Regions from separate parts of the Paenibacillus aurantiacus genome, predicted to be linked through region 4. Evidence: riboswitches for the same ligand, from Rfam matches in the RefSeq annotation. Region 4 holds a riboswitch; each other region holds the start of a gene.

Region 1 (4,183 bases), on a different contig from region 4:
CGGGCGGCGGACGTTCCAATTCTACGCCGACGACGTGCACGACTTCGCGTGGACCGCTTCACCCGATTTTATCTATAGCGAAGAAGCCTACTCGACAACCGGTATTCCAGGCGTCCGCATCAAGCTCTATCTGGATCCCCGGCACGCCGAGCTCAAAGAGCGCTACATGCACGCCGCCAAATCCGCGCTCGGCAAGTTCGCCCAGTGGTACGGCACGTATCCATATTCGACCTTGTCCATCGTCGTGCCGCCGGAAGGCGCAGGCGGCGCGGGCGGCATGGAATATCCGACGCTCGTCACGAGCTTCGAGGCCGATTCGCCAGACCCGTCAATCGACAGCCTGGAGCGAACGGTCGTGCATGAAGTCGGCCATCAGTATTGGTACGGCATGGTCGCGACCAACGAGTTCGAGGAAGCCTGGTTGGATGAAGGCTTCACCTCTTATGCGGAGGACAAAGTCATGGAGAGCGCATACGGCCTCGAGCCCAATTTGACGCTGGAAGCCAGCTACATGACCAATCCCGCCCCGCTTAAGCAGCTTTCGTGGTCCTATCACAGTTCGGATAGTTATGCCGAGAATGTGTACATGCGTGCCAAGCTCGTGCTGGTGGGCATTGAGAAGCAGGTCGGCGCACCGACGATGCGCAAAATTTTGCGGACCTACTTCCAGAAGTATAAATTCAAGCATCCGTCCACGGCCGACTTCCAGCGCATCGTCGAGCAGGTCACCAAGACGGAATGGGACGACTACTTCAGCCATTTCGTCTACGGCAGCGACATGGCGGATTATGCGGTCGAATCGATCACCGTTCGTCCCGTCGCCGAGAAGGGGAACAAGCAGTACGAATCGACCGTGCTGGTCAAGCGGCGAGGCGGGGCGAACGGGCCCGTGCCGGTCGTGCTCCAGTTCGCCGACGGCACGACCATGCCGAAGGTTTGGGAAGGCAAGGAGAATCAAATGGTCTATAAAGTCTTGCACCCGGCCCCGCTGCTTTACGCAACGGTCGACCCGGATTACGGTAACGTGCTGGATAACCGGCACATCAACAATTACTTGAAGGCGGAAGTGCCGGAGAAGACGCGCACCCGCTGGGGGATCGGCTTGACCAAGCTGATCGAGAGCCTGTTCGCGTCGCTGGCCTGGTAATGGCCGCCAGGACAGGCAAGAGAGGAGGATCGCGGCATGAGGCGGCATTTAAAGCAAGGCTGGTGGCTGACGGGACAGCACTTCTTCATCGTAATCGTCCTGTTCTTGTACGAACTGCTCTGGGGCTTCTTCCTCTACCGGACCATCGATTCGATCGTGACGCCGCTGCTGCAGCGGTATCCAGGCATCGAAGGCGGCGAGGACGCAGTGAGACTATTCTTGACGGAAGCGCAGTTCCAATTGATGAAGACCGATCTCATCCATCCTTATTTGTGGCTGTTCGCGTCGCTGCTGGCCGGGCGCATGCTCATCACGCCACTGGTGAACGCCGGCCTGTTCTACTCCCTGCACGCATCGGAAAGCGAAGGCGGCACCCGCTTCCTGGCCGGTATCCGTGCGGCTTGGAGACCGGTTACGCTGCTGTACTTCCTGGAAGTGGCACTGACGATCGCCCCGGGCATCTGGGTAGTTCCGCGGTTGTACGAGGCGCTGATTGGCAGCGATACGTTGGCGGAGCTGAGCGCAAGCGCGCTGCCGCTGGCCGGCGGATGGTTCGCGGGGGCCGTCCTCCTGCACTTGCTGTTCCTGGCCATGCAGTTCGGGGCAGTCACGGGCAAGGGCGCGTTCGGCGGTCTCAGCGAAGGGCTGAAGAAGCTGCTGCCTTTCGCGGGCGTCTCCCTCCTTATGTGGGCGATCGGGCTGCTGCTCAGCCTCACGGCGGCGTCGGTATCCATGCTATGGGCAGGATTGCTCGCGCTGGTCCTGCACCAAGGCTTCCATTTCGTGCGCACGATCATGAAGGTATGGACCGTGGCGGCGCAATTCGCGGCCTGGCAGTCGAATGAAGCCAAAGAAGGATGAGAATTGAAGGTGGAGGGCAGTGCCGATCAGGTACTGTCCTTTGCTGTTGGAAAAAGAAGCTTGCGCAAGGAAAAACAGCGGATCGGGACGGTTCATGACCGGAAAGCGGGGCAGAGGATGGGGACTGTCGATAGAATGGGTGTTGAACCGATAGAAAGAGAAAAATAGATACGATATAATAGCAAAAAAGTTGCACTCTTAGAATTCTAATCTGTGAACAAATTGTGAACTTAGAAGGGAATATGTGAAAATGATCGAATTATAACGCGGAATGAAAAAAATGCCGAATTCTCGCAAGAGAAACGGGGGAACCATCTTTGGGTGAATTGATCCCGGCGAATGCAAACTAGCATACGCCCGAGGCGATCATAGGGTACCTTCAACCGAACCCCACAGCTAACCTCGTAGGCACCGGAAGGGGTTTCTATTCTTGAAGAAGTTTGCTGCTCTGCTGATTGGCTTGGCCATGATGCTTGCGTTCCAAGCTGGAAGCGCATTCGCGGATTCCAAAATGGACGGCGTCATCGCCGATCTGATCGGCACGCCATACAACTATGGCGGCACCACGACTAAGGGGTTCGACTGCTCCGGATTCACGATGTACGTATTCAAGAAATTGAACGTCTCGATTCCGCACGCGTCCTCCTCGCAAGCCAAACTGGGCAAGAAAGTGGCGAAAGCCGACTTGATCCCAGGCGACCTCGTATTTTTCAATACGAGCGGCAAAGGCATTTCGCATGTCGGCATTTATGTTGGAGACGGTAAGTTCGCTCACTCGTCTTCCAGCAAGGGCGTAACTATCAGCGGACTTAGTGATTCCTACTATCAGAAGCGCTATGTCACGGCCCGCCGCGTTATGAGTCCTGAAACCTTTGAGAAATATGCCGACGAGCCGTCGGACGAAGTGGTCGACACGACTGACGTCGATTAATTCGCGACCGGGATCGATCGCCCCCGCGTTCGATCCCAAACAACGAGCCGCCGTGTTTGTTCCCCCGAACAAGCACGGCGGTTTGCTGTTCCGCCATACTTGCCGGTATAAGTCATCCTTCACCTCGAATGCGGGCCCGTGAAACAAGCTGCAGCGCATTTCGAGGCTAATTCGGATTAAATTGTTTGATTATTCTAATAATTATAGAGGGCAATCAAAGACGTAGCCGTAATGTGCGGGGATACCGATCGTGCCAATCCGTTCTCAACGCCGCGTGTTAATTTCGTAACGCACCCACCAGAACGTCCGTCCGACTTGCACATCCAGCGCCGTGCCGACATCCGCGAACAACTGATGCAGTTCAAAGGCCGACGAGCATCCTTCGCTTCTTCGATCGGCAATGACGACCATGGCCCCTTCTCCAAGACGCGCGTGCCACGCCTCCAGGAACGCATGCCGTTCCTCCGCCTTCAACTCGCCTAGGCAAAAGCAGGCCAGTCCGGCCTCGTAACTGCCCGATATGCCCGTCAATTGGCCCGATCTAATCGTCTTGGATGCCGGCGGCAGCAGCCTTGGCGTACGCGATCCCGCGACGCGCAGCACCCGCCTGCCTTCGAGCGTGCGGCTCAGCGCATCCTCGACCTGTCTCCACTCGTTCCATCTCTCCTCCAACGTCTCCCGCCATCTCTGCATACATACCCTCCCGATTGGTGTTACTTCTAAACGTATGAGACGCCGCTCAGTTTCTGAACCAAAAACAGGTATAATGAGAAGCAACACTTCTTCTCGAAAAGGAGCTGACTTTCGATGTCTTCATCCTCCGAAGCGCTGCAGGCGTTTCATCCCGTCCTGGCCGGCTGGTTCGGCCGCGCGTTCGGCGAGCCGACCGACGTCCAGCTGCAGGCATGGGCCTCCATCCGAAGCGGCCGACATACGCTGATCGCCGCGCCTACGGGCTCTGGCAAGACGCTCGCGGCGCTGCTGCCCTGCCTGGACCGGATCGTCCGGGAGAAGCACGCTGCAGGCAGAGACTGGACGGCCGGCGTACGAACCTTGTATATTACGCCGCTGAAAGCGCTCAACAACGATATTCAGCACCATCTGGTCGGGTTTATCTCCGAGATCGAGCAGGACGCGAAAGTCCGAGTCGCGGGTAAAGGCGATGACGACGGCTGGCCAGGAGTCGCGACGGCCGTCCGTACAGGCGATACGCCTTCCGCAGAGCGGGCCCGCATGGCGCGCAA
Region 2 (4,183 bases), on a different contig from region 4:
ATTCACCGTCCTTACCTAACAAGTGGCTGCCGCCTTAGCGGATAATGGTATCCTCGAATTGTTCAATGCCCTCGTTCGTGCCAATGATGACCATGACATCCTTCTCGGCGAGCACTTCCGTCGCGACAGGCGCGATAATGACGCCCTGCGGCTTGTTGATCGCCACGATGCTGCAGCCGAAACGCCCGCGCGGATTCAGCTCCTGCAGCGACTTGCCGTTCAAGCATCTAGGGACCGTCAGTTCGGCAATCGTATAGTCTTTGGACAGCTCGATGTAGTCGAGCAAATTCGGCGAGACGAGCTGATGCGCGACGCGAATGCCCATGTCCCGCTCCGGATAGACGACGCGGTCAACGCCGATCTTCTCCAGCACGCGGCCGTGCAGCTCGGTCATCGCCTTCGCCACCACCTTCTTGACGCCCATGTCCTTAAGCAGGATGGTCGTCAGGATGCTTGCCTGGATATCGTCGCCGATCGCCACGACGCCGCAGTCGAAGTTGCGGACGCCGATCGAGCGAAGTACGTCTTCGTCTGTCGCTTCCGCCACCACGGCATGCGTCAGCACTTGGCTCAAATCCTGCACCGCTTCCTCGTCCTTATCGACGCCGAGCACCTCGTAGCCAAGCTCGACCAGCTCCTTCGCCAAACTCGAGCCGAACCGTCCCAGACCAATGATGACAAACTGACTTTTCTTCATTTCATGGTTTCCCCTAACCTATCGTAATTTTCCCTTCCGGGTATCTGTACAACTCTTTCTCTGCACGCGGCCCGACCGCGTAAGCTAACGTAAGCGGTCCGAGACGGCCGGCGAACATCGTCAGGCTGATTAGAATTTTGCCGATCAGCGTCAGCTCCGGCGTGACGCCGAGCGACAGCCCGACGGTGCCGAACGCGGAGGTCGTCTCGAACAATATTTTCAGGAACGCCTGGTCTTCCGTCGTCGACAGCACCATCGTCACCGCGATGACAAGCGCCAGCGACAGCACCGTAATCGTCAGCGCCTTGAGCACGCGCTCGCGGGCCAGCCTCATATTGAAGAGGACGATGTCTTCTTTGCCTCGGATCATCGCGATGACGGCAACGATGAGCGTCGTGAACGTCGTCGTCTTGATCCCGCCGCCCGTGGAGCCGGGCGACGCACCGATGAACATGAGCAGCACGATGAAAAATTGCGTAGCCTGGCGGAGCCCCACCAAGTCGACTGTATTCGGACCCGCCGTACGCGGCGCGACGGATTGGAACAATGCCGCCCAAATCTTGCCATCCCAGCTCAGCGCGCCAAGCGTCTTCTGGTTCGTGAATTCGAAGATAAAGATGACGATCGCGCCGATGGCGAGCAAGGCGCCTGTCATAGACAGCACGACTTTGCTATGAAGGGACAGCCGTTTGCGCTCTCTATACTCGATAACATCCGACATGACGATAAATCCGATACCGCCCAAAATAATGAGCATCATCGCCGTGAAGTTGACGATCGGGTCGTTCACATAACCCGTTAGACTGACGAATGGCGTGCCGAACTGCCCGAACAAGTCGAATCCAGCATTGTTGAACATCGAGATCCCGTGCCAGACGCCGAAGTAAATCGCTTTGCCCACCGGCATGTCGAACGACCAGCGAATCGCGAACAACGTCGCCCCGGCAAGCTCGATCGCCAGCGAATAGAAGATGACCTTGCGGATCAGCCGCACGATGCCTTCCATGCTGCTTTGGTTCATCGCTTCCTGCAGAATGAGCCGTTCCTTGAGCGAAATCCGCTTCCGCAGCACGATCGCGAACAGCGTCGCCATCGTCATAAACCCGAGGCCTCCGACCTGAATGAGCGCCACGATAAGGATTTGCCCGGCGATGGACCAGTGGCTGCCCGTGTCGACCGTTACGAGACCGGTCACGCATGTCGCCGAGGTGGCCGTGAACACCGCGTCGATGAACGGCGTATACGAACCGTCCCGCGAGGCGAAGGGCAGCGTCAGCAAAAACCCGCCCAGCAGAATAATGAGCGCGAACCCGGTAACGAGAATCCGCGGCGGCGACCATTTGGAGACTCGGAAAAACTCGACCATAATCGGCACCTTGCCTTTCGATATCACGCATATATACCCGTTTTTGGGCACAAAAAAAAGCACTGGATCCCCAATGCTTGCGCCGACGAGTCCCGTTTCCACACAGCCTACGAGGTTAGCTGACGGATTCGGGCCTGGAAAGGCGGCCCTATTCGCGCTTTATGGATCCAATCGATCCTTGCGCGAAATTCACCCCGTGCCATCCGCATGCAGACCGCGATTGCGTGCATTGTCAGATAGCGATATGGTTCCCCCGTTTTCATGCGAAATTCGGCTGTAATCTTCAATTGCTACTCATTATAAGTCCGCCTGACAAAAACACCAAGCGCCGTACGCGCAGAAAAAGAACCGAAATGAGGCAAAATACGTATACGCGGACAAGAAATCCATTCCGCTGTGCCATTATCGGCCAATTATCTCCCGCGCAGCCCATTTTTAATGTATTAACTGACAATTCCGCGCTTACTTATGATAGGGTACAAGTAGGTGACAATCGGAAAATATTCTCATGCAGGAAAGGCGGGTTGCTCTCATTGAATCGAATCGAGGTTAAACCGAACTGGAAGCTCTACAGCTGGCTGGCAGCCGCAAGCGTGATCCTGTATGTGCTGGTCCAGGTACTGCCGGCCACCGCGGGCGCTTTCTTCGGCACGGGAGCCGAGCAAGTCATCGCCAAATCGGAAGCCGAGCGGCGCGCGGCCGCGTTCCTTACGGAGCAGTTCGGCGATACGCCGCAATCCGTTCACGCGTTCCATCAGTCCGACAAGCTGCTCTACGGCTATCTCGCGAAAGAAAAGCTATCGGAAGATTATGCGGACCGATATGACCGCGAGTTCCCGACGGACACTTATCAAGTGACTTCCACCCTGCCCGGGGGGAACGGCGAGGAACTCTACGTCTATGTACATATGGAGAATGGCAGCGTGGTCGGCTGGCACAAACCGCATGCAACAGAAGCGGAGCTGCCCGAACCGGAGCAGCGCATCGCGGCCGCAGTCGATTTCGCCGCATCACGGGGCTTCGATCGGGATTCGGTTAAAGCGCAGAAGCAGCTGACTCGGGAAGGCGACGTTCGTCTGGACGTCATCGGCAAGGCGATCGGCGAGGCGAAGCTGTCCCTCTTAATCGGCACGGAGCTGCAAGGCGGACGCGTCATCGTCACCCGTTACGCCCCTGCCTTCGAAGTTCCTGCGGACTATGAAGCTTACGTGGACGAACAGGACTCGCTCGCTTCCTCGTTGTCGCTGTTTGGCAGTACGCTCATGTCGCTCGTCTTGTTCATTCTGGCCGTCATCTATGCCGCGCTCTATCGGAAGCACACCTCGTTCGCCCGGGGCTGGCTGCTTGCCGCGATTTTCCTCGGATTCTATCTGATCAACAACTTCAACATGATCGATGGGCTGGCAGCCAGCTTCGGGGAGATGGAGAACGCTCGCACCGTCGCGCTGGTCGGCATGATCGTCCAAAGCTTCATTACCGTCGTCATGGCCGCCGCGGTCTACTTCTCGCTCGTGGGCGGAGACGGCTTATGGCGCTCCATGGGATGGCAGCTGTGGCCGAGGAGCAGCGAGAAGGGCTATGGCGAACACATCTGGAACAGCATGAAGCTCGGCTATATGCTTGCGTTTATCCTGCTTGCCGTACAGACGGTCATCCTGCTCATTCTGGAAAATGCGACCGACGCCTGGTCGACGACCGACGTCATGCAGTCGCCCTACAACTTCGCCGCGCCTTGGCTATTCCCGCTGCTGGCCTGGTGCGCCGCCATCTCCGAAGAAGCCGTCTTCCGCTTCTTCGCGATCGGCCTGCTGAAGAAGTGGCTCCGCAGCACGTTCGTCGCGGCGCTCATTCCGACGGTCATCTGGGCGCTCGGACACGTCACGTACGCGATCTATCCCTCGACGACAAGACTCATCGAGCTGACGATTCTCGGACTGCTGTTCAGTTATTTCTTCCTTCGCTTCGGTCTGGCCGCGGTCATCTTCGCGCACGCGATCTTCGACTCGATCATGATGGCCATCTCGCTAATGTTCCTGGGTCAGCCGGTCAATATCGTCCTGGGCATCGTCTACATCGTGCTCCCGGTCGGAATTGCCGCCGCCTTGCGCAGGCTGGATAAG
Region 3 (4,183 bases), on a different contig from region 4:
GCTGACGCCGCTCAGCCCTTCGAACTGCCGTGCCATGAGCTCGCTCAAGTTCAGCTTCAACACGTCGCCATGCTCGATATGCACGTTATCCGTATCCGCGAAAATATCGCCCAGGATCGGGATTAAGCGATCGTCAATCTCAATGGCTGTCACACGAGCCGCTTCGCTGGCGAGATGCTGGGTAAGCGCGCCGATGCCGGGGCCAATCTCCAGCGCCCCCTTGGTCTTGTCGAGGCCGGCGGCGGAGACGATCTTGCGCAAAATATTTTGATCGATCAGGAAGTTCTGTCCTAGACTCTTCTTGAACGAGAAGCCGTACTTCTGGATAATATCCTTCGTCCGCTTCGGTGTCGCTACCTCGATGTTGATTGTCATTGGCCGCTTCCTCCGGTTTCTTGATCCATCTGCGCCATCGCCTGGTCGAATTCCTCCCGCGTGATGCGGAACATCGTGCAGCGCTTGAAAAACTGCTTACCGTTCGCGTAGCCGATGCCGAGCAAATTTCCCATGCGCAGCCTGCGGTCCGCCGCGGCCGGATGCACGAGTAGGCCCGCCCGCATCAGATCGTCCCACGTAATTTGCGGGTCGCCTGCTTGTCCTTTGATCGCTTCCGTTCGGATGCTCGCAAGCGCGCGGCGAATGGCCTCCGGCTTCGCGTTCTCCACGCCGATGTCGCCCTTATACAGCGCCTCCTCTTGCGGCAGGAAGGCATGCTTGCAGCCGGGTACGCGCTGCGCGACGATTTTGCGGATGCGCTCACCCGCATGGTCCGGATCGGTGAATATGATGACGCCCCGGCGTTCATGGGCAAGCGCCACCCGCTTCAACACCGCTTCCCCGATGGCAGATCCTCCGGTCTCGATGGTCTCGGCCTCGACCGCTCGTTTGATCGCGACGGTGTCGTCCTTGCCTTCGACGACGATGATTTCTTTGATCATGGACTACCCTTACATCCCTTCCGGACAAACGTACAAAAAGAAGAGGCGAGGCCTCTTCTTATCATGGCATAATTGCTTCGGTTTGACGATAAATTGTAACTACGACCACCTGCGGCGCGCTAGATCGCCTCGGGCTTTTTGGGACCCAGCACGTACACGGTGTAGCCCTTCTTGCGGCCGAACTTCTCCGCATAGGCTTCGCTGTCGTAATACACGTCGATCTTATTGCCTTTGATGGCACTGCCGGTATCTTCCGCGCGGCGGAATCCGATGCCTTCGATGTACACCCACCAGCCGATCGGAATGACCTTCGGGTCAACCGCGATCGTACGGCCCTCCGTGACGCGGGAGCCGGATCTCGTAATCCCATACCCTGGATGGGATTTGGTTTTACCCGTCGACGCCAGATCTGCCGAATATGCGGTGAGCGTCACATTCTTCAGCGTCTTCTTCGCTTTGAACGACACCCCGCCCTTGGTCAGCGTGACCGCTTGCGCCACCGGTTTCTTCGTGCCGACCGCCACGACTTGGTTCACCGTATCGCTTTGGGTCGACTTTGAGACGAAAGTATGCGAGACAAGCTTGCCGTCCGCGAACACCTTCTCGTATTTCTTCACGACAACGCCGGACTTACCTGTTTGAATGGTTTTCTTCTTGCCTTCAAGCAGTGTCGGATCGGCCTTGGTAACAGTAGTGAATGGCACTTCATACTCGCTTTGAACCAGATGCTTATCGATCCGGACGACCGTCACGGTCATGTTCGGCTCGATGGCCGCGTCTTTCGACGGCAGCACTTTGTCTTCACTGCGAATCGATATGTGAGCTTGATCGATCGCTGCCTGTACCGTTCTTTCTGTCGTGTACACCGTTCTTACATTGCCGTCAGCCTTCACGGTCAGGGGAACCGCTTGTTCGATGACCACCCGATCACCATCTTTTACGCCCGCATTCAAAGGCAGCGACACCTTATCATACGGCCCCACCGTAATGGCTTGTTCATCCAGTAGGCGTTGCAGGACCCATTGTTTGGTTTCCACAATGTTTTCTTGTCCATTCAACACTACGGAGACGCGCTTGTCAGCCGTTCCGTACAACAACACCAGAAACATGAAAGTCATAGCGATTGAGATCATAGCGCTTAGGACAATTAAACGCACGTTCTCATGCTTCCATCGCAATGCGAAAGACATGCTGGATGATCGTTTCCCATGGGTGTCCTTAACTTGGATTATGCCCACTTCTTCGGTCCTCCTTACATAGCCCCGCCGCCCTGTTACGCATGAAATAGATTTAGACGCGTCGACTATTAGATTTAGCGTGCACAAAGCCCGCTTCTTCCAATTACTCCCTCAAACCTCCTCCATGAATCACACTATGTCGCCACAATTCGCAATATTCAAAATAAAAAGAAGCCGACGACAGAAGATCTGTTTCGTGGCTTCCTGTGGGACACGGGTAGCATGGAATGGATGCACGAGTTGATCTCTCTTATGACGCTTGCGAGGTTAGCTGTCGGATTCGGGCGAGAGAGTCGCCCTATTCGGCTCGCAGCGCTGTTCAAGCGCGCAGCAGAAATTCACCCCTAGAAGAATTCAACGCGACCTGCGCACCCCGCGTACTACCCGCGGCGCAAGTCCTCATTTGGTTCCCCCGCTCTCCATTTTGGAGACTAAGCGTTATTGGAAAAGGAATACATCTTGAAAGCCCTGAGATGAATGATACCGTCTTTTGCTCCAGATTGTAAAGATGAGATAAAGGACGATTTTACCGAATTTAAAGGAAAAACTCTCGAAAAAACCGCAATTTATCCAACCAAAACAAGTTTTTTCACCCGAATCATTCAAATTCCTCTCGTTTTGGGCTATTTTCGTCCGATGGAAAAACATTTCCTGGCGTTTTCGCTTGTGATTTCCGCGATTTCTTCCATAGTTTTCCCTGTAATTTCCGCAGCGGTTTCTGCTACAAGATGGACGAAAGCAGACTCATTTCGCTTTCCTCGATGAGGGTGCGGTGCCAGATATGGAGCATCGGTTTCGATCAGAAGACGGTCAAGCGGAACCTTCGCGAGCACCTCTTTGGGCACCCGCGCATTCTTGAACGTAACCGGTCCGCCGAACGAAATATAGAAGTTCATATCCAAGCACTGCTTGGCCGTCTCCCAGCTGCCGGAGAAGCAGTGCATGATGCCACCGACTTCCTTAGCATCGCTTTCTTTCAAAATCCTAACAACATCCTCGTGTGCATCCCGATTATGGATAACAATCGGCTTGCGCTTGGTCTTAGCGAGCTCGATCTGCTCCCGGAAGACCCGCTTCTGCACATCCTTCGGAGAGGTATCCCAGTAGTAATCGAGCCCGATTTCGCCGATCGCGACCACTTTCGGATGATCGCACAGCGAGGCGATCCAATCGAGGTCGGAGGGTCCATAATCGAGGCTGTCGGTCGGGTGCCACCCTACCGCCGCGTAGATGAATTCGTACTGTTCGGCGAGCGCCATGGTCGTCGGGATCGTCTCTCGGTTAAATCCGATATTGACCAAGATTTCGACGCCGGCGGCTCGTGCCCGTTCGATGACTTCCGCGCGGTCGTCGTCGAATTTATGGGAATCCAGATGGGTGTGCGTGTCGATTAACATGAAGGGTGAAACTCCTCTCTACTCCAGTTCAAACAGCTTGCGAAGATCGGGACTCAGCTTGCCCGCCGATTCAAGCAGCGGCTCGTATGGGTAATACAAATGGTATTTCCCTCTGTGGGTGCCGGTAATCGAGCGGATAATATCGGATTTCTTCGAAATTTCCGAAACATCGCCGTCGCGATCCAGTACAAGAATCGGCGGTTTGTCGTTTTTCTTCGCGTCTCGCGTCCCCGATCGGTAGACAGCATACGCCAAATCAAACGGAAAATCGACTTCCAAATGGTAATCCGGGTTCAACCCGATGGCGGTAAACTGCTCCCGTATGGAAGCCCACAGCGACTCGTCCGCATCATCCATCGTTACATACTTATACAGCTTGCGGTCCATGAATCGGCGGCATAAGTCGGCTAGCAGCGCGTCCTGCTCCGACTGCCAGATCGTAAAGGCCGTCTGCATCGTAGCCTCATCAAGCGCCAGGTAGCTCTCCACGTCGATCGTGCCGCTAATGAGCCTGCGAATCGGTTCAATCATCCACCCGAATGCATAACCATTCATATGGAGCTCTTTGGCTCGACGCAAGATTTGTCGCAGTATAATTTCCGAACTGCGG
Region 4 (4,183 bases):
ACGAGCTGCGTCTGCTGCCCGAGCTGAAGTCGATCATTTTCAAACGGACGCAAGCTCAGCTTCGTCAAGCGGAGGCGCTGGCCGAACAGCATCTCCAGGCGGTTCGGGATAACGAGAAGCGATATCTCCAGTTGATGGAGTATTCGCCCGTCGCCTTCTTCGCCGTGACGGATGGCAAAATCGTCTACGCGAATCAACAAGCAGCCGAGCTTGTCAAAGCCGCTCAAGCCGAAGATTTGATCGGACACCGCGTTCTATCGCTGCTTCGGAAGGAATCCCAACTGGCAGCCCAGATGAAGGATGGCACGCTCGGCCGCACGCTCGTCACCACCGTGAGGATGACGGTCGAATGCTTCGGTGCCGAGCATTTGCTCGAGACGAGCATGGCGCAAGTTATTTATAGCGGCAAGCCATCGATACTGGCGATCGCGCGGCAAGTCGAACACAAGCAAGGCACCGAAGAGGAAGCCATCTACCGGGATACGGCCAGCCAGCTGCAAAGCATCATCGAAACAGACGTGCTGACGGAAATGCCGAATCGACGCTTGTTCGAGAATCGGCTGCTGCAGTCATGGGATCTCGGCCGAATCAACGGGCATACCTTATCCGTTCTTATCATTGATATCGATGGCTTTAAAACATACAACGCCCTGTTCGGGCTGCAAGGCGGCGACACCTGCATCCAGTGGATCGCGGATGTGCTGCGCGCTTGCGCCTACGCGGACGACGAGACAGTCATCGCCCGTTATGAAGGCGGCACGTTCGCCGTTCTCACTTGCGGTCGCGACGCGGAGCTGACACTGGCACTAGCTGAACAAATCCGCCAAGGCGTCGCCGGCATGCAGATCCCGCTAAACCAAGGCGGCGCCGGCGATTACGTGACGGTCAGCATTGGCTGCGCCACGTCCGTGCCCGCGGCGTCGAGCGGTCCGGCGGATTTATTTCATTCGGCGCAGAAGTCTCTTCGTGCAGCCAAGTCCGGCGGCCGCAACCGCGTTATGCATGCCTGACTTAGTCGCCCGATGCACTTATAGGTTCGATAAGCATGAAGAAGAGGGACGCCCGCGATTGCGGATGTCCCTCTTGCGCGTTTGCCGAATCGTTCTCTTCGGTTGGATTTTACTCGACATGAGACTGACGACACCGCCCTACTTATTCCCTTATTGCCCAAGATTGTTCTGCAATAATGTCCCGCTTCGCTATGACCCGGGAACAATTTTTGACCCGACACTATTAAGGAAAGCACACGGACTCCCAAATTTTATGGGTGTATTTCCGTCTCGGGATCATGCTAATCTGAGTGGGCCAAAACTTCGGGACAACATGCCGGAGTGCGGGGGACGCAAGATTCGCAGCCGCGGTTAACGACGCGCTGCTTGGGGTGAACCGCCGATATCGGCGCAGGGCTGACTCCTTCGGCCCGAACCCGACAACTAACCTCGCCGGCCAATCTAAGGAGGAATTATTCGATGAAGAAGATCGTAATCGCTGCAACCATTACAGCCATGTCCATGATCGCCGCCGTTACGCCGACGCTCGGCATGACCGCGCACGCCGCCACCGCGGCTACCGCCCAGAGCGTCATCAACGCCGGCATGAAATATATCGGCACACCGTACGAGTACGGCTCCAGCCGTTCGGATACAATCACGTTCGACTGCTCCGACTTCGTTCGCCAGGCTTTCCTGGACGCGACCGGCGTGAAGCTGCCGGCCGACTCCAGAGGCCAGGCGACCTATGTGAAGAACAGAGGCGGCACGACGACCAACTGGAGCAGCTTGAAGCCAGGCGACGTAATGTTCTTCATGAGCTATAAAGGCACTTCCAAATCCGCTTATGCGGGTATCAATAAATCCGCCCAACGCATCACGCATGTCGGCATTTATCTGGGGAATGGCAAAATGATGAACACGTATTCTAATCAAGCCGGCGGCGTTACGATCAGTAAAGTGGCCGGCACGCATTGGGAATACCGCTTCGTGTTCGGCGGCAGCGCGATTTAAATGAAGGAAAGCCGGTTCAATAGCGACCAGCACTGCCAAATTGTATGTCTATACTTTCAATTCGACATCGTGTTAACCTAACAGAGCCAAAACTTCAGGACATTAACCTGAAGTGCGGGGGACGCAAGATATGCAGCCGCGATCAACGCCGCGCTGCTTGGGGTGAATCGCCGACATCGGCGCAGGGCCGACTCCTTCCGCCCGAACCCGACAACTAACCTCGCCGGCCAATCTAAGGAGGAATTATTCCATGAAGAAAATCGTGATCGCAGCAACCATTACAGCCATGTCCATGATCGCCGCCGTTACGCCGACGCTCGGCATGACCGCGCACGCCGCCTCCGCGGCTACCGCCCAGAGCGTCATCAACGCCGGCATGAAATATATCGGAACCCCATACGAGAACGGCTCTAGCCGCTATAATACAAGCACCTTCGATTGCTCCGACTTCGTCCGCCAGGCTTTCCTGGATGCGACCGGCGTGAAGCTTCCGGCCGATTCCAGAGGTCAGGCAACCTATGTGAAGAACAGAGGCGGCACGACGACCAACTGGAGCAGCTTGAAACCAGGCGACCTGATGTTCTTCATGAGCTATAAAGGCACGTCCAAATCTGCTTATGCAGGCATCAATAAATCCGCCCAGCGCATCACGCACGTCGGCATTTATCTCGGGAACGGCAAAGTGCTCCATACGTACTCCAAGCAATCCGGCGGCGTCACGATCAGCAAAGTAGCCGGCACGCATTGGGAATACCGCTTCGTGTTCGGCGGCAGCGCGATCTAAGTTGTAGCTAGTTTGCGCGAAGCACCATGCATATATTCTGTCCTATCAAGACACGTCTCTAACCGAGGCGTGTTTTTGCTTTGGGGAAGCATGTACAAACTCGCAGGCAAGGCAGCTGTTTTCCTCACGCGTAATCGAATACCCGTGAAAATTGTCGAAAAACATTGGCACACTTCTCCTTTCGCACGCTATACTTAAGCCATTCTGTCATGCGTGGCAGTCAGATTAGCTTGGAAGGATGAAACCATCGTGTCTACAACGGCATTAATCACCGGCGCGTCATCGGGTATCGGGGAGCAATTCGCCTGGCAGCTCGCCCAAAAAGGAAATGATCTTGTGCTGGTCGCGCGCTCGAGAGATAAATTGGACCAGCTTGCGGCAGGAATATCGGCCAAACACGGCGTGAACACGCACGTTATCGCGGCAGACCTAAGCGAGCCCGGCGCGGCGCATCGCCTCCATGCGGAAACCGCCAAGCTCGGGGTAACGATCGACCTGCTGGTGAACAATGCGGGATTCGGGCTGAGCGGCGAATTTCTGAATCACCCGGTCGATGCATATCGAAATCAAATCATGCTGAATGTGAACGCGCTTATGGAGATGACCCACCTGTATCTCGCCGATATGGCCGCGCGAAAGTCAGGCGCGATCATTAACGTCGCCTCTCTCCTCTCGTTCATGCCATTCCCTTATTGTTCTGTCTACAGCGGTACGAAAGCATTCGTACTCTCCTTCACCGAATCGCTGTGGGAGGAATATCGTCATCGCGGCGTTCGGGTGCTCGCGCTCTGCCCAGGTCCGACCGATACGAATTTCTTCCGGACCGCAAGCGAAGTCGAGACCAAATCCAAGCGTACGCCAGCCCAAGTTGTCTCGACTGCCCTTCGAGCGTTGTCGTCGAACAAAGGGTTCGTCATCGATGGCGCGAACAATTATTTCACCGCGCTGCTCGGACGCGTGCTGCCGCGGGCGACCTTGGCCAAAATCTTAGGCGCGGCCATGCGCAAATCGATCGAACAACGCAGCAAGACGTAACATTCACGTACAAAGCCTATAGCAAATGCATAACGGCCTGCTAACATCCAGCAATAAGCATGGATGCTCGGCAAGCCGTTTATTTTGCGTTATAAGAATCGATGCTCCACACGAATCTCATCGGCGATCGCGATCAACCGATGCACACCTTCCGCTAGTTTCCCTTCATTCAAATAAGAATAGCTCAATCTCATTCGATCGTTCATACCGCCCAGCGGATCGCAAATGCTCCCCGGCACGAAGGCGATCGACCGGGACAAGGCGCGCCGCAACAGTTCGTCGACCGGGATGTCTCTTGGCAGCCGCAGCCATAAATTCAGACCGCCTTCGGGGCTTGCCCAATGCCAGCCGGTATCCGCGA

What was found. Region 4 has a riboswitch for cyclic di-AMP ahead of ACFFSY_RS24600 (C40 family peptidase). Riboswitches for the same ligand answer to the same signal wherever they lie in the genome.
Region 1: it holds a riboswitch for cyclic di-AMP, as region 4 does, so the genes downstream of both, ACFFSY_RS32605 (C40 family peptidase) here and ACFFSY_RS24600 (C40 family peptidase) in region 4, are expected to answer to the same signal.
Region 2: it holds a riboswitch for cyclic di-AMP, as region 4 does, so the genes downstream of both, ACFFSY_RS15760 (TrkH family potassium uptake protein) here and ACFFSY_RS24600 (C40 family peptidase) in region 4, are expected to answer to the same signal.
Region 3: it holds a riboswitch for cyclic di-AMP, as region 4 does, so the genes downstream of both, ACFFSY_RS00275 (resuscitation-promoting factor) here and ACFFSY_RS24600 (C40 family peptidase) in region 4, are expected to answer to the same signal.

Annotation. Positions count from the first base shown of each region.
Region 1 covers NZ_JBHMDO010000053.1:39,073-43,255, forward strand. Annotated here, with positions in the region: gene ACFFSY_RS32595 (M1 family metallopeptidase) at 1-1,147, shown strand, start outside; gene ACFFSY_RS32600 (hypothetical protein) at 1,184-2,008, shown strand; cyclic di-AMP (ydaO/yuaA leader) riboswitch at 2,280-2,434, shown strand; gene ACFFSY_RS32605 (C40 family peptidase) at 2,439-2,939, shown strand; gene ACFFSY_RS32610 (hypothetical protein) at 3,204-3,632, opposite strand; gene ACFFSY_RS32615 (DEAD/DEAH box helicase) at 3,747-4,183, shown strand, end outside.
Region 2 covers NZ_JBHMDO010000025.1:26,971-31,153, reverse strand. Annotated here, with positions in the region: gene ACFFSY_RS15765 (potassium channel family protein) at 35-697, opposite strand; gene ACFFSY_RS15760 (TrkH family potassium uptake protein) at 711-2,063, opposite strand; cyclic di-AMP (ydaO/yuaA leader) riboswitch at 2,153-2,349, opposite strand; gene ACFFSY_RS15755 (CPBP family intramembrane glutamic endopeptidase) at 2,597-4,183, shown strand, end outside.
Region 3 covers NZ_JBHMDO010000001.1:57,521-61,703, forward strand. Annotated here, with positions in the region: gene rsmA (16S rRNA (adenine(1518)-N(6)/adenine(1519)-N(6))-dimethyltransferase RsmA) at 1-375, opposite strand, end outside; gene rnmV (ribonuclease M5) at 372-938, opposite strand; gene ACFFSY_RS00275 (resuscitation-promoting factor) at 1,058-2,176, opposite strand; cyclic di-AMP (ydaO/yuaA leader) riboswitch at 2,417-2,624, opposite strand; gene ACFFSY_RS00280 (TatD family hydrolase) at 2,800-3,573, opposite strand; gene ACFFSY_RS00285 (HD domain-containing protein) at 3,592-4,183, opposite strand, start outside.
Region 4 covers NZ_JBHMDO010000039.1:162,200-166,382, forward strand. Annotated here, with positions in the region: gene ACFFSY_RS24590 (sensor domain-containing diguanylate cyclase) at 1-1,010, shown strand, start outside; cyclic di-AMP (ydaO/yuaA leader) riboswitch at 1,294-1,464, shown strand; gene ACFFSY_RS24595 (C40 family peptidase) at 1,470-2,003, shown strand; cyclic di-AMP (ydaO/yuaA leader) riboswitch at 2,078-2,248, shown strand; partial or broken gene ACFFSY_RS24600 (C40 family peptidase) at 2,365-2,787, shown strand; gene ACFFSY_RS24605 (SDR family NAD(P)-dependent oxidoreductase) at 3,037-3,822, shown strand; gene ACFFSY_RS24610 (aminotransferase-like domain-containing protein) at 3,912-4,183, opposite strand, start outside.